DNA from 4 places in the Rhizobium sp. RSm-3 genome. Region 1 is predicted to be linked to each of the others. Evidence: riboswitches for the same ligand, from Rfam matches in the RefSeq annotation. Region 1 holds a riboswitch; each other region holds the start of a gene.
What was found. A riboswitch is a leader RNA that binds a small molecule or an ion and turns the genes downstream of it on or off. The one in region 1 is predicted to bind cobalamin.
Positions count from the first base shown of each region.

Region 1 (4,661 bases):
GAAAAGCTCTGCGGCACGCTTGAGCAGCCCCTGCTGCTGTCGGACAGTTTCGCGGCGACCTGTGCCGTGGCTTGCGAGTATCTCGGATCGTTCGCATTGCGCGGGGTTTCGAAGCGGGCCGACGTGTTCAAGCTCGCCGACGCGGGGTAGCGGCGGCGCAAGCGATGGGATCAGATCTCGCCTGAGACCTCGCGGCGGCGGCGGTCTAGTTCTTCGCTGTAGCGGCGTAGCGTATAACTTTCGCTGAGCTGGCCGATCACCTTGCGTTCGATCAGGTTGTTGACGACGGCGAGCGCTTCGCTTTCGCTCTTGTCGAAGATCGCCGCCGCCTGCCTGGCATTCATCTGCGGCTGCAGGAAATCGTTCCGGTAGTGGATGAAATCGGCCAGCGTCTTGCCCTCGTCCTGGGTGTCGGTCGGGTTGGCGTAAATCTCCGGCACCAGCACGAGGCCGGCATATTTGTCGCTCTCCTCGACGAGGATGACGCGCTGGGCCGAGCCGATCGGGAAGGCCTGCTTGAATTCCTCCAGTGAAATGCCCGCTTTTGCCGTCTTGACGTCGGCGCGCATTAGCTTGTCCACCGTCAGGTTGCGGATCCAGCCGACGTCGTGGGCGCTGCGGATGCTTTCGCCGCGCAGATGGAAGCGCCATGTGGCGAAGGAATAGCCGAAGGTCGAGCGCACGACGAGCGAGGAGGTGATGACGGCGGCGAGCACCAGCACGGTGATCGGGAAATCGCCGGTGATTTCGAGCGCCAGGAATGTCATCGTCAGCGGTCCGCCGATGACGGCGACGGCAAGCGAACTCATGCCGACCACGGCATAGATGACGGGCGTCAGCGTCGCAGCGGCGAAATAGGGGCCGCAATAGGCAAAGAGCTTGCCGAGCAGGGCGCCCATGAACAGCGAGGCGAAGAACAGGCCGCCCCTGAAGCCGGAGCCGATCGATATCGCCGAGGCCAAGGATTTCAACAGGAAGAGGCCGATCAGCGCCGGGATCGCTACCTCGCGCGAGAGGTTGAGATGCAGCGCGCCGTGGCCGGCCGAAAGCACTTGCGGAGAGATCATCGCCAGCAGCCCGACGACGATGCCGCCGAGCGCGGGACGGAAGGGCGGGGCGATCGAGCTCTTACGGGCCAGTTCCTCGACGAAGGAGACGCCCTGCATGATCAGGATGCCGACGCCGGCGCAGAAGACGCCGAGCAGCAGCGCCGGGATATAATCGGCCGGCACGACCGAACCGAAGCTGCCGATATCGATGGTGAAATCGCCTTCGGCGAGCAGCCTTGCGATCAAAGTGGAAACGAGGGCGGAGACGACGACCGGGGTGAGCGACACAATCGTATAGGTGCCGATGATCAGCTCGAAGGCATAGAAGGCGCCGGTCAGCGGCGCGTTGAAGGCGGCGGCGATCGCGCCGGCCGCGCCGCAGCCGACGAGGATGCGCAGATCCGAGCGGCGAAGCTGCAGCTTCAGGCCGAATTTCGAGGCAAGGCCGGCGGCAAGCTGGGTATAGCCGGCTTCCAGGCCGACGGAGGCGCCGAAGCCGTTGGAGATCAGGTTCTGCACGGCGACGATAACGCTGTCGGTCAAGGACAGGCGGCCGCCATGCAGGGCATTGGCCTCGATCGGGTCGACCATCGGTTTCTTGCGGCGTTTGGCCAACACGAAGAGCAACAGTCCGAGCAGAATGCCGCCGATGACGGGGGCGGTCAACAGCAGCATCTTGTCGTCGATCACCGACGAGCTCAGCCTTTCACTGTCTGGTATGCCGAAGACCAGCTGATGCAGTTCGTTGGAGACGAAGCTCATGCCGGTGACGGCAAGCCCCGAGGCGATGCCGACGACGGCGCCCGCCAGCGACAGGCCGACTTCGCTGCGTCGCGTCAGCGCCCGCAGCCGCCCCGGATCAAAGAAAACACGCAGCGCCCGGAACCGGCGCCGATCCAATTTCATAAGCATGGCAAGACAACTAGGCAGGAGGAGGCCCGGTCAAGGGCGATGGCGCAGACCGCTTGCGATGTAATTGCGGCGAAAAGCTGGCGCCCGGGTCAAATATTTATGACGTAAGTATCTGATAAATGACGATGTTTTAGGTAGAGTAAGTCGTGTTGCGAGCGTTGCGCCGACTGGCTGGCCGTTCCCGATCGTATCGGCCGGTTGACTTCACCCCTGAGCTTGCCTAACCATCCTAGGATATAACGGATGGTTCCGGATCGGTGTTACGCCATTCCGGATGAAAAGGGAATGTGACGGGGTGGACCCACACCGGGCGCCTTCATCACAGCCGACCCCGCGACTGTAGAGCGGTCAGGGTCTTCCATCCGGCATCGAGCCCTTTCGGCCGGCAGTCTGCAATGGTGCAGGCGGGCGGGACGGGCGACATGCCGGAAAAGCCACTGGACATGCATGGTGATCAACCGGGGTCGGACGCCTCTATTTCTACGAATCGTCCACCTCTTCTCCGATGCAGCCGGGAAGGCGAGGCAGATTCGCTGGCACGATCAGGGGCGACCGGATTCCGGTCTGCCCCGATCGCGGCCGACAACCGTGAGCCAGGAGACCTGCCATTCGTGCCGGGCGAGAAGCCCAACCCTGGGCAAGAGACCCGCTGCCAGCACGGAGGTTGTTTTGGCTGTACGATTGAATTCGGCGCTGCCTCGTGCGGTGCGACGCTGCGATCTCACCTTCTCCCCCGCGGGGAGAAGGTGGCCCGAAGGGTCGGATGAGGGGGCCGCACGGCACCTCCGTCATTTTGCCCTTCGCTTGCGCTCAGTGCATTCGCGGCTTTGCCGCTCACCCCCTCAACCGCCTGCCGGCACCTTCTCCCCGCTGGGGAGAAGGGGGATGTGGCACCGCCGCGCCCTCTCTAGCGGGAGCGCTTGCGCATGACGACGGCTCTCTCGAACACCACCTTCATCCTCGGCGGCGCACGCTCCGGCAAATCCCGCTTCGCCGAATCTCTTGTCGTGTCGACCGGCCTCGATCGTCACTACCTCGCGACCGGCCGGGCGTGGGACGAGGAGATGCAGGCACGCATCGCCCAGCACAGGGCCGATCGCGGTCCGTCTTGGACCACACATGAGGAACCGCTCGATCTTGTCGGCGCGCTCGCCGCCATCGACGGCGAGGGGCGTATCGTGCTGATCGACTGCCTGACGCTCTGGGTTACCAATCTGATGATGGAGGGGCGCGAGATGGCGGGGGAATTTGCAGCACTCGCCGATTTTCTGCCGCGCGTAAAGGCGCGGCTCGTTTTCGTTTCCAACGAGGTCGGCCTTGGCATCGTGCCCGACAATCGCATGGCGCGGGATTTTCGCGATCATGCCGGCCGTCTCCACCAGATGATCGCGGCGAAGGCCGCCGAAGTCTATTTCATCGCGGCAGGCCTGCCGCTGAAAATGAAGGGTTAAATCCATGAACCAGCAGAAGATTCCCGCAACCGTCATCACCGGCTTCCTCGGTGCCGGCAAGACGACGATGATCCGCAACCTGCTCACTAACGCGGGCGGCAAGAAGATCGCGCTCATCATCAACGAATTCGGCGATCTCGGCGTCGACGGCGACGTGCTGAAGGGCTGCGGCGCGGAGAATTGCACGGAAGACGACATTATCGAGCTGACCAATGGCTGCATCTGCTGCACGGTCGCCGACGACTTCATTCCGACGATGACGAAACTGCTCGAACGCGAACAGCGCCCCGACCATATCGTCATCGAAACCTCGGGCCTTGCCTTGCCGCAGCCGCTGGTTGCGGCTTTCAACTGGCCTGACATTCGCACCCAGGTGACCGTCGACGGCGTCATCACGGTGGTCGACAGCGCCGCTGTCGCCGCCGGCCGTTTCGCCGACGATCACGATGCGGTCGAGGCGGCACGCGGCGCAGATGAATCGCTTGATCACGAGAGCCCGATCGAGGAGTTGTTCGAGGATCAGCTCACCTGCGCCGATCTGATCGTACTCAACAAGACCGACCTGATCGACGTGGCCGGACTCGGCCGGGTGCGTGATGAGGTCGCCTCCCGCACCGCACGAAAGCCTGCGATGATCGAGGCGAGGAACGGCGAGGTGCCGGCCGGCATCCTGCTCGGCCTCGGCATCGGCACGGAGGACGATATCGCCAACCGCAAGTCGCACCACGAGCTGGAGCATGAGGACGGTGTGGCGCACGACCACGACGAATTCGACAGCTTCGTCGTCGAACTCGGCGCAGTCGCCGACATTGCCGGCTTCGTCGAGGCGCTGGAGGCCATCATATCAGCCCATGACGTGCTGCGCCTCAAGGGGTTCGTCGACGTTTCAGGCAAGCCGATGCGCCTACAGCTTCAGGCCGTCGGCAGCCGCATCGACCACTATTTCGACCGCGCCTGGACGCCTGGTGAAAAGCGCGCCACGCGTCTCGTTGTTATCGGCCTGCACGAAATGGATCAGGATGCTGTGCGGATAGCGATCGAGGCGCTGGCGTAACCCCATGCATCTGCTTCTGGCCCAGCAGGGAACGATCAGCGACGGCGAGGAGGCGATCGACCTCGGGCAGACGCCGGGCGATATCCTGTTCCTGTCGGCTGCCGACAGCGAGCTTGCGGCGGTCGCGGCCGCCCATCAAGCGCGTGGTGGACCGCATTCGCTGCGGCTCGCCAGCCTGATGAGCCTCAAGCACCC
Region 1 covers NZ_MAWZ01000024.1:87,287-91,947, forward strand. The annotation lists gene BBJ66_RS19520 (adenylate/guanylate cyclase domain-containing protein) at 1-150, shown strand, start outside; gene BBJ66_RS19525 (chloride channel protein) at 171-1,961, opposite strand; cobalamin riboswitch at 2,189-2,585, shown strand; gene cobU (bifunctional adenosylcobinamide kinase/adenosylcobinamide-phosphate guanylyltransferase) at 2,888-3,412, shown strand; gene cobW (cobalamin biosynthesis protein CobW) at 3,417-4,466, shown strand; gene cobN (cobaltochelatase subunit CobN) at 4,471-4,661, shown strand, end outside.

Region 2 (4,661 bases), on a different contig from region 1:
CGCCAGCGACCGCGCAATATGGACACGCTGACGCTCGCCGCCCGATAGCGTCTGCCAGAGCTGACCCGCCCGCTCTCGCATGGCGACCCGCAACAAGGCCTCGTCGACCGCGGCATCGTCCTCCGCGCCCCAGGGTGAGAGCAGCCCGCGATGCGGCGTGCGGCCGAGCCGCACCACGTCGCGCACGGTCAGTTGCGTCTCGGTCGTCGATTGCTGCTCGACGAAGGCGATGCGCCGCGCAAGGGCTGCGCGCGACAGTGAGGCGATATCGTCTTCGCCCAGCCGGATAACGCCGCTGCGGACCTTGCGCAGCCGGCAGATCAGCCTGAGCAGGCTCGATTTGCCGGAACCGTTCGGCCCGAGCAGGCCGAGCACCTTGCCCTTTGCCACCGTCAGGCTGACCCCGTTGACGATGATCGTGTCGCCGGCGGCGAAACTCACCGCGTCGATGGTAATGCTCATGCGCTCCTCCGCACGCGATAGAGGATGACGGCGAAGGCCGGCGCGCCGAAGAGCGCGGTGACGACGCCGATCGGCAGGACCTGCTGCGGGATGATGATGCGTGAGACGATATCGGCGCCGACCATGTAGATCGCGCCGCCGAGTGCCGTTGCCGGCAGCAGCCGCCGATGGCCCGGTCCGACGAGGAAGCGGGCGGCATGCGGAATGACCAGGCCGACGAAGCCGATCGAGCCGACCATGCTGACGACGCTTGCCGTCATCGCCGCCGTCAGGGCAAAGAGCAGGATCTGAACGCGGCGCACGGCAATGCCGAGCGAGGCGGCCGCATCCGTGCCGAAGGCGAAGGCATCGAGCGCCCGGACATGGGCCATGCAGACGAGGAAACCGGCAAGCGCGATCGGCACCGAGAGATAGACATCCGGCCAGCGCACGCCGCTGAGCGAGCCCAGCAGCCAGAACAACACGCCGCGCGCCTGCTCGGCATTGGCCGAGGTCGTGACGATATAGGAGGTGAGCGCATTGAAGAGCTGCGAACCGGCGACACCGCAGAGAATGATGCGCTCGCCGGTTCCGCCCGCCCCCGTGGCGAGAAAGCCGACCAGCAGAAAAGCGACGACCGCGCCGAGAAAGGCGCCGCCCGAAAGCCCGAGAACGCCGTAGCCGAAGCCGAGGATCATCACCGAGACCGCCCCGGTCGAAGCCCCGGCGGAAATGCCGAGCACATAGGGTTCGGCCAGCGGATTGCGCAGCAGCGCCTGCAGGATCGCGCCCGAGAGCGACAGCGAGGCGCCGGCGCTCGCCGCGACCAGCGCCCGGCTGAGGCGATAATCCCAGACGATGCCCTGATGGATGCGGCTGAGCTCGAAATCCGTGCCGAACAGCCGGTTCGACACCGCCTCCGCCGTGGTCGCCAGCGGAATGGCGATCTCGCCGATCGAAACGGCAAGGCTGATCATCAGCCCGAGAAGAAGGAAGGCGGCAATGGTGAGCGCGGCAAGCGCCCACCATCCCGGCTCTCTGGCCGTTGCTGCCGTCACTGGGTCAGGCCGAAGGACTTGATGCCCTTCGCCAGCGTCTCGATGCCGTCGATAGTGCGTATCGTCGGGTTCATCGATTGCGCGTCCATCATCACGAAGCGCCTGTTCTTCACCGCGTCCAGCTCCTTGGTGACGGGATCCTTCTCGAGGAAATCGATCTTCACCTCGGGATCGTCGGCGGCGTAGCGGCGCCGGTCCATGGTGGCGAGCACGATGACGGCGGGGTTCGCCTCGGAAATGGTTTCCCAGCCGACCAGCGGCCATTCCTCTTCGGTGGTGACGACATTCCTGGCGCCGATCGTCTTCAGGATATAGGCAGGCGCGCTGTTCTTGCCGGCAATGAAGGCGTCGCCATTGGCCTCCTTGCTGGAGAACCAGAAGACGACCGGCAGGTTCTTGCCCGCTGCGCCCGATATCGAAGCCACCGCATCGGCCTCGCGCTTCTTCAGCTCGGAGATCAGTGCATCGCCGCGCTCCTTCACGTCGAAAATTTCAGAGAGTTCGGCGATTTCACGATAGATCAACTCCATCGTGAACAGCTCCCTGCGCACGCCGTCGCCGCCATCGGTGTTGACCTTGGCGACGCAATCGGCCGGCGCGAGATAGGTGTTGATGCCGACATCCTCGAACTGCTCGCGCTTGCCGACCGAGCCCTGCGCGCCGACATGCCATTCGAACTCGGCCGCCACCAGGTCGGGCTCTTGCCCGACGACGGATTCGAAGCTCGGATCATTGTCGGCGAGACGCTTTATCTTGCTGTTGGCCTCGGCATATTGCGGCAGCACGGGACCGACCCAGACGGCCGTGCCTGCGATCTTGTCGGCAAGGCCGAGCGAGAAGAGAATTTCGGTCATGCCCTGGCCGATCGAAACGATCTTCGACGGGGCCTTCTGGAACGTCACCTGCTCACCGCAATTGGTGATGGTCAAAGGATATTGAGTGGCGGCAAGGCTCGGTGCCGCAAGGCCGATCAGCCCGAAGGCAAATGTCATGGTGGCGAGAATCTGACGCATGAAAAACCTCGATTGAAGGGAAAAAGCACGGTTATGCCGCACGCGCGGCCGAAGGCACGCTGAGACGTGCGCTAACCGCAGGAGGCCCAATCGAGACGGATGCATGCCGGAATTCGGCGAAGGTTCAGAAGGTCAATCATGTCTGTTCCTTGTCCGGGCATCCCCGCCCGGTTGATTGGATCGTGATTGACGGCAGGTCTCCTGGCTTGCGGATATCCATCGGTTCATCCACCTTCCCGCGATATATCGCAGTGGCGAGGCCATAAGCCCTTCAGAGATGGCCGGTCGCTGGCCATAGCTGAGATGATCGACAATCCGCTTACAGTTGCGGGGGCAGCCACGGTCTCGGTCCCTACTGGGTCGTCCTCACCGTGTTCCCTATTAATCCCCTTGGAGTCATCTTCAGGGAACCGTCGCCCCCCAGTTACGTCGCCTGCCCGGGCGACGTCAATGATTATTGCGGGGGACGGGGTTTGGGTGGGTGAAAAATGGAGACTGAAAGGAGCATCCTCGCCTCCTCAGGATACGGCGTTCGTAAGCGTTGGCGCCGCCTTCTCAGTTCCCGCTGTCGCGGGCGCGGCATCTTCCGACCTCCCTCATGCTGAGGTGCGCAGCCCGAGAGGGCGGAGCCTCGAAGCACGCGCCGCAACGCTGCTCCCTGCGTCCCTACAACGCATCCAGCGGTATCTTCAGATACCGCCGGCCGTTCTCCTCGGGCTCGGGCAATCTGCCTCCCCGAATATTCACCTGCAGCGCGTGCAGCATCAGCTTCGGTTTCGGCAGCGTGCGGTCGCGCGCCTGGCGCAGCGCCACGAAGCCGGCCTCGTCGATGGCTGATATATGCGGATTACCGCTTTTCTGGGCGGCTATCGTGCTTTCCCAGCGCGGGTGACGGCCGCCAGGTTGATAGTCGTGGCCGGAAAAGAGCCGGGTCTCCTCGGGCAGCGACAGGATGGCCTGGATCGAGTGCCAGAGGGCGCTGGCGCTGCCGCCGGGAAAATCCGTGCGCGCCGTGCCGGAATCCGGTGTGAACACGGTGTCATGCACGAAGGCGGCGTCGCCGATCACATAGGTCACCGAGGCAAGGGTATGGCCGGGCGAGAACATCACGCGGGCTTTGAGCCCGCCGATCTCGAAGGTGTCGCCGTCGGCAAACAACCGGTCCCATTGCGAGCCGTCGGTTTCGAGTGCCGGCCAGTTGTAGATCTCCTTCCAGAGCACCTGCACGTCAGTGACATGGACGCCGATGGCCGTCGGCGCGCCGGTCTTTCCTTTGAGGTAATGCGCGGCGGAGAAATGATCGGCATGCGGATGCGTGTCGAGGATCCACTCGACCGTCAGCCCCTCGCTGTCGATATGCGCGAGGATGGCGTCGGCATTGGCCGTCCCCGTTGCACCCGACATCTCGTCGAAATCGAGCACTGGGTCGATGATGGCGCAGCGTTTCGTCACCGGGTCGGCAACGACATATTGCACACTGCAGGTGCGGGGCTCGAAGAAGGCCGTCACGCCAGCCGCCTGCCCGGCCCGCTTCTCCAGCCAGCGGCGTGCGCCGGCAAGATCGAAGCCGAGGTTTTGACCGAAGGCCTGAACATCCCCGACCTTCATGCGCCCATCCAGCACCTCGCCCAGCGTATAGAGCGTCAGCGCCCGTGTGCCGCTCTTGCAATGGGCGACGACTGGTCCCTTCGCCTCGGCCATCGCCGCCTGGAAGGCCCGGATATCGGCCTCGGTGATCTCGGCCCCTTTCACCGGCACGAAGCCGTAGGCGAGCCCCGCGGCGGCAGCGGACGCCTTTTCCGCCGCATTGCCGGGCTGCCCCGGCTCCTCGCCGTCCGGCCGGGCATTGATGACGCCGGCAAAGCCGTCTGCCGCAAAAGCGGCAAAGCCGGCGGCATCGGGCTGCCCCGCCACCGATATCAGCTCATTGACCCTCACGGATGTCATCGAAGCCCCCGCGCCGCCTGCATCGGCAGTATCGCATGTATATCAATACAATCTCACAAGTATATTGCCGAGCGCAAGAATAGTCGCTTCACACTTCTGCGCGCCTGCTGCGGGCCGGCAAATGCAGAGGCAAGACACTCCCGATCCTCGCCCGGCCCGGCGCAGCCAGTCAAAACGACAGCGCTGGCGCCGACGATGACGA
Region 2 covers NZ_MAWZ01000006.1:112,201-116,861, forward strand. The annotation lists gene BBJ66_RS09040 (ABC transporter ATP-binding protein) at 1-462, opposite strand, end outside; gene BBJ66_RS09045 (FecCD family ABC transporter permease) at 459-1,499, opposite strand; gene BBJ66_RS09050 (ABC transporter substrate-binding protein) at 1,496-2,512, opposite strand; cobalamin riboswitch at 2,687-2,942, opposite strand; gene blh (bifunctional sulfur transferase/dioxygenase Blh) at 3,179-4,459, opposite strand.
Region 2: it holds a riboswitch for cobalamin, as region 1 does, so the genes downstream of both, BBJ66_RS09050 (ABC transporter substrate-binding protein) here and cobU (bifunctional adenosylcobinamide kinase/adenosylcobinamide-phosphate guanylyltransferase) in region 1, are expected to answer to the same signal.

Region 3 (4,661 bases), on a different contig from region 1:
TCATCAATGCGGGGGAGGAGGCGGCCACTGTCGTGTTCCTGTTCCTCGTCGGCGAGCTGCTGGAGGGTGTCGCGGCCGGCAAGGCGCGCGAAAGCATCCAGTCGCTGACGGCCTTGGTGCCGAAGAACGCGCTGCTGGAAGACAATGGCCAGACGCGGGAGGTGCCGGCGGAAAGCCTCGCCGTCGGCGCGATCATCATGGTGCGTCCGGGCGATCGCATCTCGGCTGATGGCATCATCGTCTCGGGCGAGAGCGCGATCGACGAGGCGCCGGTGACCGGCGAGAGCACGCCGGTGCGCAAGGGCGTCGATGCCGTCGTCTTTGCCGGAACGGTGAATGGCGATGCGGTGCTCCGGGTTCGCGTCACGGCGGCGGCTGCCGACAATACCATCGCCCGAGTCGTCAAGCTGGTGGAGGAGGCGCAGGAATCGAAGGCGCCGACGGAACGCTTCATCGACCGCTTCTCGCGTTATTACACGCCCGGCGTCGTGGTGGTCGCAGCATTGGTCGCGGTCGTTCCGCCGCTATTCCTCGCTGGGGCGTGGGACGAATGGATCTACAAGGGCCTTGCCATCCTGCTGATCGGCTGCCCCTGCGCGCTTGTCATCTCGACGCCGGCGGCGATCGCCGCCTCGCTTTCAGCAGGCGCCCGGCGCGGACTGCTGATGAAGGGCGGCGCGGTGTTGGAAACGCTCGGCAAGGTGACGATGGTCGCCTTCGATAAGACAGGCACGCTGACGGAAGGCAAGCCTCAAGTGACTGATATCGTTTCCTTCGGATTGAGTGAGGCGCAGATCTTGTCGCGCGCGGCAGTGCTGGAGCAGGGCTCCAGCCACCCCTTGGCGCTGGCGATCCTCAAACGCGCCAAGGCTGGCGGCGTCCCCGTGCCGCCGGCTTTCGAACTGGAAGCGCTGCCGGGCAAGGGGGTCAGCGGTAAAGTCGGCGGCGAGACTCTCGATTTGCTGTCGCCGTCCGCTGCCCGCGAGCGCGGAGCGCTCGACGGCGAAAAGGATGCACGCATTACTGTTCTGAACGATGAGGGCAAGAGCGTATCGGTGCTGCTCGTCAATGGTGTTGCAGCCGGCCTGATCGCCATGCGCGACGAGCCGCGCGAGGATGCGCAGGCCGGGCTTGCCACGCTTAAATCGGCCGGCGTCAAGGCGATGATGCTGACGGGCGACAACAAGCGGACGGCGGCAGCCGTTGCCGGCATGCTCGGCATCGACTGGCGCGGCGAGATGATGCCCGAGGACAAGCAGCGGGTCGTCAGCGAATTGAAGCGCCAGGGTTTCATCGTCGCCAAGGTCGGGGACGGTATCAACGACGCTCCGGCATTGGCCGCCGCCGATATCGGCATCGCCATGGGCGGCGGCACCGATGTGGCGCTGGAAACGGCGGATGCCGCCGTGCTGCACGGGCGCGTCGGCGACGTGGCCCGGATGATCGAACTGTCCAAACGCACGATGCGCAACATCCTAGAGAATATCACCATCGCGCTCGGGCTGAAGGCGGTGTTCCTGGTGACGACGATCCTAGGGATCACCGGGCTCTGGCCGGCGATCCTCGCCGATACCGGCGCCACCGTGCTGGTGACGATCAATGCACTTAGGCTGCTTCGGATAAAGGGACAGTGACGATTCGGGGGACGATTCGGGCCTGACCAGGAAACAAAATCTGAGGGCCGGCTACGGGTCGGTCCTCTTCATCCGGCCCTTCTCCACAGCCTGTTTTCTTTAAGCCTTCGTTATCCATGTTTTTCACAGGAACGCAGCGATTTCAAACCTGTCGTAACGCAAGGCGAAAACCATCCGTTGACACGATTTTGGATTGGCATACTATATCTAGTGTTCAAGGTTCCTTCGATTCGTCAGGATCGCAGGCTAAGACGGGAATACGGTGCGTTTCGCCATGACGGCGCAACAAGGCCGGAGCTGCCCCCGCAACTGTGAGCGGCGAGCAACTGTCCGATTTCAGGTCACTGAGGCATGATGCCTTGGGAAGGCTGGGGCAGGGTGCTTCGACCCGCAAGCCAGGAGACCTGCCTTGAACGAGATGTCCACGGGCGGGGTGTCCGGAAGGTCGCGTGCATGACAGCGGAATGATCCGCGCCTGTTGCGCTGCCCCGAACGTCCGCATGAGCACTTCGGGGTTGAAGTTATGTCCAGAACATCAAGGCCGCCGCCCGCGCAAATCCCGAAAGGGATCCTCTCGGGCGTTTAAACCGCCGACTTTGCCAGATCACCATCAAACGTTGCCCCGGACGTCGCAAGGCGACCGATCCCAGTATTGCGTCCTGAATTCTTTGACATCACGAGGAACATGATGAGCGTTACCGTCTACAGCAAACCCGCCTGCGTCCAATGCACCGCCACCTATCGCGCCCTCGACCGCCTGGGCGTCGATTACGACGTCGTCGATATCTCCGAGGACGCCGAGGCGCTCGATCGTGTGCGCGGCATGGGCTATATGCAGGTTCCCGTCGTCGTTGCCGGCGAGCAGCATTGGGCGGGGTTCCGTCCGGATATGATCAGCGCGCTCTCCTGACCGAGGAAAGGCGATGGGCCTGATCGTCTATTATTCCAGCCGATCCGAGAATACCCATCGCTTCGTCGCCAAGCTCGGGATGCGCGCGGCGCGCATTCCCTCAAGCGGCGCAGAGGCGTTCCATATCCGCGAACCTTTCGTGCTTGTCGTGCCGACCTATAGCGGCGCCGGCGGCCCAGGGATCGTAAAGGGGGCCGTTCCCAAGCAGGTGATCCGTTTCTTGAACGATGCGGAGAATCGAGGACGCATCCGGGGCGTGATTGCCGCGGGCAACAGCAATTTCGGCGAGACATATGGGCTCGCCGGCGACGTGATCTCGCAGAAATGCCAGGTGCCTTACCTCTACAGGTTCGAGCTCATCGGCACGGAGGAGGATGTCGCCAACGTCAAACGCGGATTGGAACGGTTTTGGACACGGGAACAACTCTGACGCGGGATGCGGGCGCAAAACCGCATAACACTTTTGCTCATCCCGCCGGCGAACGCCCTTTGAAAGCGGCGGAGACGCTCGACTATCACGCGCTGAACGCGATGCTGAACCTCTATGACGACGAGGGCAGGATCCAGCTCGACAAGGACCGCATGGCGGCGAAGCAGTATTTCCTGCAGCATGTGAACCAGAACACCGTGTTCTTTCACAATCTCCGGGAAAAGCTCGATTACCTCGTCACCGAGGGCTATTACGAGCAGGAGGTTCTCGATCAATATTCGTTCAATTTCGTCCGCGACCTGTTCGATCAGGCCTATGCCAGGAAATTCCGTTTCCCGACCTTCCTCGGCGCCTTCAAATATTACACCAGCTATACGCTGAAGACCTTCGACGGGAAGCGCTATCTCGAGCGCTACGAGGACCGCATCTGCATGGTGGCGCTGACCCTGGCGCGCGGCGACGAGGCCCTTGCCCGCGACATGGTCGACGAGATCATTTCCGGCCGTTTTCAGCCGGCGACGCCGACCTTCCTCAATGCCGGCAAGCAACAGCGCGGCGAACTCGTCTCCTGCTTCCTGCTGCGGGTCGAGGACAATATGGAATCGATCGGCCGGTCGATCAATTCGGCGCTGCAATTGTCGAAACGTGGCGGTGGCGTCGCGCTGTCTCTCACCAACATCCGCGAGGCCGGTGCGCCGATCAAGCAGATCGAGAACCAGTCGTCGGGCATCATCCCCGTCATGAAACTGCTCGAAGACAGTTTCTCCTATGCCAACCAGCTCGGTGCCCGCCAGGGGGCGGGCGCCGTCTATCTCAATGCCCATCACCCCGACATCATGCGCTTCCTCGACACCAAGCGCGAAAATGCCGACGAGAAGATCCGCATCAAGACGCTGTCGCTCGGCGTCGTCGTGCCCGACATCACCTTCGAACTCGCGAAAAACAATGAGGACATGTATCTGTTCTCGCCCTATGACGTCGAGCGCGTCTACGGTGTGCCCTTCACCGAGATTTCGGTGACGGAAAAGTACCGGGAGATGGTGGCGGACGCCCGCATCTCGAAGAAGAAGATCAAAGCGCGTGAATTCTTCCAGGTGCTTGCCGAAATCCAGTTCGAGAGCGGCTATCCCTACATCATGTTCGAAGACACGGTGAACCGGGCAAACCCGGTTGCGGGTCGCATCTCCATGAGCAATCTCTGCTCGGAGATCTTGCAGGTGAGCGAGGCGAGCGACTACAATGACGACCTCTCCTACAAGCATCTCGGCAAGGATATTTCCTGCAATCTCGGCTCGCTGAATATCGCCGCGGCCATGGATTCCAACGATTTCGGCAGGACGATCGAGACTTCGATCCGGGCACTGACGGCGGTCTCCGACATGAGCCACATCGCCTCGGTTCCGTCGATCGAGAAGGGCAATGACGACAGCCATGCGATCGGCCTCGGCCAGATGAACCTGCACGGCTATCTCGCCCGCGAACGCATCTTCTACGGCTCCGAGGAAGGCGTCGATTTCACCAATATCTATTTCTATACGGTGACCTATCACGCGATCCGCGCCTCGAACCTGCTGGCGGTCGAGCGGGGCCAAAGCTTCAAGGGCTTCGAAAAATCGAAATATGCCTCCGGTGACTATTTCGACAAATATACCGAAAAGGAATGGAAGCCGGCGACCGGCAAGGTGCA
Region 3 covers NZ_MAWZ01000031.1:5,880-10,540, reverse strand. The annotation lists gene BBJ66_RS22440 (heavy metal translocating P-type ATPase) at 1-1,634, shown strand, start outside; cobalamin riboswitch at 1,835-2,060, shown strand; gene nrdH (glutaredoxin-like protein NrdH) at 2,323-2,544, shown strand; gene nrdI (class Ib ribonucleoside-diphosphate reductase assembly flavoprotein NrdI) at 2,558-2,974, shown strand; gene nrdE (class 1b ribonucleoside-diphosphate reductase subunit alpha) at 2,953-4,661, shown strand, end outside.
Region 3: it holds a riboswitch for cobalamin, as region 1 does, so the genes downstream of both, nrdH (glutaredoxin-like protein NrdH) here and cobU (bifunctional adenosylcobinamide kinase/adenosylcobinamide-phosphate guanylyltransferase) in region 1, are expected to answer to the same signal.

Region 4 (4,661 bases), 160 kb from region 1:
GCAGATATTCCGCTGTCATCGATCGTCGTTTTCTCAGGTTTGGCGCTGAGGCGCTTCGCCAGATCGGCAGGTGCGGGCAAACCGTCAACGCCGTCGCGCGTCCATGTATCGACGGCCGCAAGTTCGGCGTTGAAGGCGGCAAACTGAACAAGGTCAAGCGTGGGATCGTCGCGATACAGCGAATAGGCCTCGCGAACAGCATTCGCCTTGCCCCATTTGACGCCGCCGGCGGCCAGAGAGGCGAACTGCTCCACATCCTTGGACCAGTTCGCCTTGGCGCCATCGATCAACGCCTTGGTTTCGTACATCCACGTATAGGTGGCAAAGGCGGAGATGCCGCAAAGGTTGACGGCCACGATAATCGCCGCCAGCTTGGCTGTCAGAGGCATCGCTTTTAAAAATTGGAACATGCCGCGGGGGCCTCGAAACGCGGGCTCAGTCGGCTATGGTCCCGACCAGCCTATCAATACAGGCATCCACGCCGGCGGTCGCAGCATGAGCACTCATACCCATGTCCCCCTTGCGACCCAAAACGAGCAGACGCAGTGTGTCTTCGATGTGTGAATAAATCATAAAGTAGAATGGGATACCGAAGCGGCGGCCTGCGGGATCAAGGGCTGTTTTCCGCCATGGCCTCTTCCGGCTCGGCCTGGCGGTGCTTACGGCGGCGTGTCGTCAGTTCCGCGCCGGCGTCGCGCGGCAGGCGCAGGAAGGTGATGCAGGCGAGCGCCGAGATTGCCGAGACGCTGAAGAAGGCGATGTGGAAATCCGAAACCAGCAGCCTGCCGCCATGAAGACTGCTCGAAATTTCGAGGATGCCGCCGGCGATCGCCACACCCATCGCCATGGAGATACGCTGGGCGACGGCATTGATTGCGGTCGCCTGGCTGCTGTCGGCATCGTCGACATCGCCGAAGGCCATGGCATTGACGCCCGAGAAGGCCATGGAGCGGAAGAGGCCGCCGATCAGCAGGCAGGCCATGATCAGCGGCAGCGGCGTCTCAGTGGTGAAGAACCCGTTGATGCCGAGGAAGATCGCCGCCAGCAAGGTGGTGATCGATATGACGGTGCGGAAACCGAAGGCATTGAAGGTGCGCGAAGCGGCAAATTTCGACCCCATCGAGCCGAGCGCGCTGACGAAGGTGACCGAACCCGATTGCAGCGGCGTCAGGCCGAAGCCGAGCTGCAGCATCAGCGGCATCAGAAAGGGCAGGGCGCCGAGCCCCATGCGGAAATTGGAGGCGCCGAGGATCGCCGCCCGGAACATCGGGTAGTGGAACATTTTCGGATCGAGAAGCGGATAGGGCGCGCGGCGGGCATGCAGGAGATAGAGGAGGCCGGCAAGGATGCCAATCGCCACCGTGACGTAACCGTAGATGACGGGCACGGCGGGAAGGCTGATGACCGAGAGGCCGAAGACGAAGCCGGAAAAGCCGATGCCGCAAAGGAAGAAGCCCGGAAAATCCATCGGCCGTGGGCTGCGCGGTTCGACCGCCGGCAGGAAACGCGTGACGAGGATGATGCCGAGCACCCCGATCGGGATGTTGATCCAGAAGATCCAGTGCCAGCTGAGATAGGTGGTGAGGAAGCCGCCGATCGGCGGCCCCATGATCGGGCCGATCAGCGCCGGAATGGTGAGCCACGCCATGGCATCGACGAGTTCGTGGCGCGGCGTTCCCCGGACCAGCAGCAGGCGGCTGACCGGCGTCATCATCGAGCCGCCGGCCCCCTGGATCAGCCGCGAGACGACGAAGGCCGCGATCGAATTGGAAAAGGCGCAGGCGACCGAACCCACCATGAAGACAAAGATCGCCATGCGGAAGATGTTGCGCGCACCGAAACGATCCGACATCCAGCCGCTGATCGGAATGAAGATCGCCAGCGCCACGAGATAGCTGGTGACGGCAAGCTTCAGCGCGATCGGCGATGTGCCGATATCGGCGGCTATCGCCGGCAGGCTGGTGGCAATCACGGTCGAATCCATCTGTTCCATGAACAGGGCGACCGCAAGGATCATGGGCGTGAAGCGGGGCACGGGCAACCGGGGTGCAAAGAGACAAATCGCGGCGCCATGGGCGTCGGTCGGGATCTGTTGAGTTCTACGGGAGCGATGCGCAGCTGTCCACGCGATCGATGTCACATACGGGTGAACGCGGCATGAGGCCGCTTGCCGCAGAGCCGGTTTGCTGAAATAGATGCGCCGTCAGGTGCCCGCTTTTCAAGCGGGAGAATCGGGAATCCGGTGCAAGACCGGAACGTGCCCAACGCTGTAAGGCCGACGTCCGCCGTTTTATCATGCCACTGGCTTTTGCCGGGAAGGCTGCGGCAGACGGGTGACGCCAAGTCAGAAGACCGGCCTGGCAAGATAGACCCAACCCGCGCGGACGGCGGGCGGTTGCGTTGTTGGGGATTTGACGATGCGACCCTTAGATGAGGATGCCCTGTCAGTGGCGTCCGGTTTTTCCTCGGCCGAACGCGAGGCCGTCTATCATGCGATCATGACGCGGCGCGACGTTCGCAGCCAGTTCCTGCCCGATCCCTTGCCCGACGATGTGGTGGCGCGGCTGCTGACGGCCGCCCACCATGCACCCTCTGTCGGCTTCATGCAGCCGTGGAATTTCATTCTGGTGAAAAACCCAACGGTGCGCGCGCGCGTCCGGGATGCCTTTTCGAAGGCCAACGAGGAAGCGGCATCGATGTTCGAGGGTGAGCGGCGCCAGGCCTACCGCTCCCTCAAGCTCGAAGGCATCGTCGAGGCGCCGCTCGGCATCTGCGTGACCTGCGATCCCACCCGCAGCGGCAGCGTCGTGCTGGGGCGTACGCATAATCCGCGGATGGATAGCTATTCCACGGTCTGCGCCATCCAGAATCTCTGGCTGGCGGCCCGCGCCGAAGGGGTCGGCATCGGCTGGGTCAGCATTTTTCGCGAGGGCGAGCTGAAGAGCATTCTCGGCATACCCGAGCATATCGAGGTGGTCGCCTGGCTCTGCGCCGGTTTCGTTGATCGGCTCTATGACCAGCCGGAACTATCGGTCAAAGGCTGGCGGCAGCGGCTGCCGCTCGAAGAACTCGTCTTTCACGACGGTTGGGGACGCAACGAGCCGTAGCCAATCACTGCTGCTGCGGCTGCTACTGCTGCGGTTGGGGGCCAGGTGCGGCGGGATTGGCGAGATCGATCGAGCCCTGGTCGCCGGCCAGAAACTGCGGGCCGACCTGGCGGACCTTGTTTTGCGTGGGGTCGTAGGGGCGATCCGGCACCGGTGTCTGCGGCGCGGCTGGTGTCGCGGCGGCCTTCACCGGCGGATTGGTGCGGATGGTGGTGATCGAGCCCTGCTGCGGCGGTTGGCTTGCTGCCTGCTTGCCGCGCATCTCGTCGTAATAGGCGGTGAGATTGCAGGCGCAGGCGTTCTTTTCACCGGGCGCGCGGTTCTTGTAGGCGAAGGCGTTCTTCATGGCGCTGTAAGGCGTGCCGGTTGCGACCGAGATCATGTTCGAGGCTTCCGTGCTCGTCACCTCGCGATAGAAGAGTTCGGTCTCGATCCCCGGGCACATCTTGGCGCAGGTCTCAGCGTCGCGGCCGAAATCGACCGAGGTGGCGTTCGAGCTGATCGGGAAGAAACCGCCATCGCAGCTGCGCACGCACATGGTGCTGACCGGCGACAGCATCTCGGCCCGCGGCAGGCCGTAGCGCGGATCGGCCTCCTCGCCGCCGCCGAGCGGAATGAAGGTATCGGAACGCATCGCCTGCTCCTCGACGCTCGGGGCAGGCTCGTCGGCGCTGCGCTCGTCCGGCGCATAGAAATTCTCGCTGTTGCAGCCGTTGCTGTCGAGCGCGGCCATCAGTTCGCGGCGGTCGTCATCGGCGCCGTTCCGGCCGGTCAGCTCGTTGCGACGGTCCTGGAGATAAGCGATATTGTCGATCATCCGGCCTTCGGCCTGTGAGAGCTCGGCGCAATAATCGGCATTCTCGCCGCCGATCACCACCATGCTGCCAGAGGTGCAGCCGTAACTGCGCATGTCGTTGCGAACCTTGCGCAGTTCGAGGTTCTGCTCGGCCATGGCGCTGGCATATTGGCGGGCTTCCGGGCCATTGCCATTGCCGATCGATCGCGGCAGGTCGGCGAGGCGGCCGCGCAGGTCCTCGCAGATGGCATTGGTCTGCGCGACGGCGGGCGCTGCGAAGGCGAGGAGAAGGGCGAGAGACAGGTTTCGGCGTTTCACGGCGTCGTCCCGGAATGAGCAAACGGTCGGTGGGTCGAATGCGACTTCAATCGGCCGCGCGTTTTCCCTTAACGGATTTCTCTTAATAAGCTCAGAGAAAATATTAGCGTATTTTCCTGATCTTATCCAGCAATCGCCCGAGACTCGGTTAAAATGACAGGCATTCCCGACGAGACCCGATCCTTTGCGCCGACATCAGGCGTCTCGGAGACCCAACACGGCCTTCACCTCTTCGCGGACGGTTGTTTTGAGCCCGGTTCCGGGCATGGAGGCTGGTCGTTTGTCGCTTATCGCGATGGGGTGGAAATCGCCTCCGACTTCGGTGGCGTCAACGATTCCAGCAATAATTCCATGGAATTGACCGCCGTTCTCAGGGCCGCCATGTGGGTCAACAGCCAACCGACCGGCGAACCCGCGACCATCTGGTCCGACTCCGTCTA
Region 4 covers NZ_MAWZ01000024.1:251,972-256,632, forward strand. The annotation lists gene BBJ66_RS20270 (methyl-accepting chemotaxis protein) at 1-410, opposite strand, end outside; gene BBJ66_RS20275 (MFS transporter) at 611-2,017, opposite strand; cobalamin riboswitch at 2,189-2,375, shown strand; gene bluB (5,6-dimethylbenzimidazole synthase) at 2,418-3,107, shown strand; gene BBJ66_RS20285 (DUF2865 domain-containing protein) at 3,130-4,221, opposite strand; gene BBJ66_RS20290 (ribonuclease H family protein) at 4,375-4,661, shown strand, end outside.
Region 4: it holds a riboswitch for cobalamin, as region 1 does, so the genes downstream of both, bluB (5,6-dimethylbenzimidazole synthase) here and cobU (bifunctional adenosylcobinamide kinase/adenosylcobinamide-phosphate guanylyltransferase) in region 1, are expected to answer to the same signal.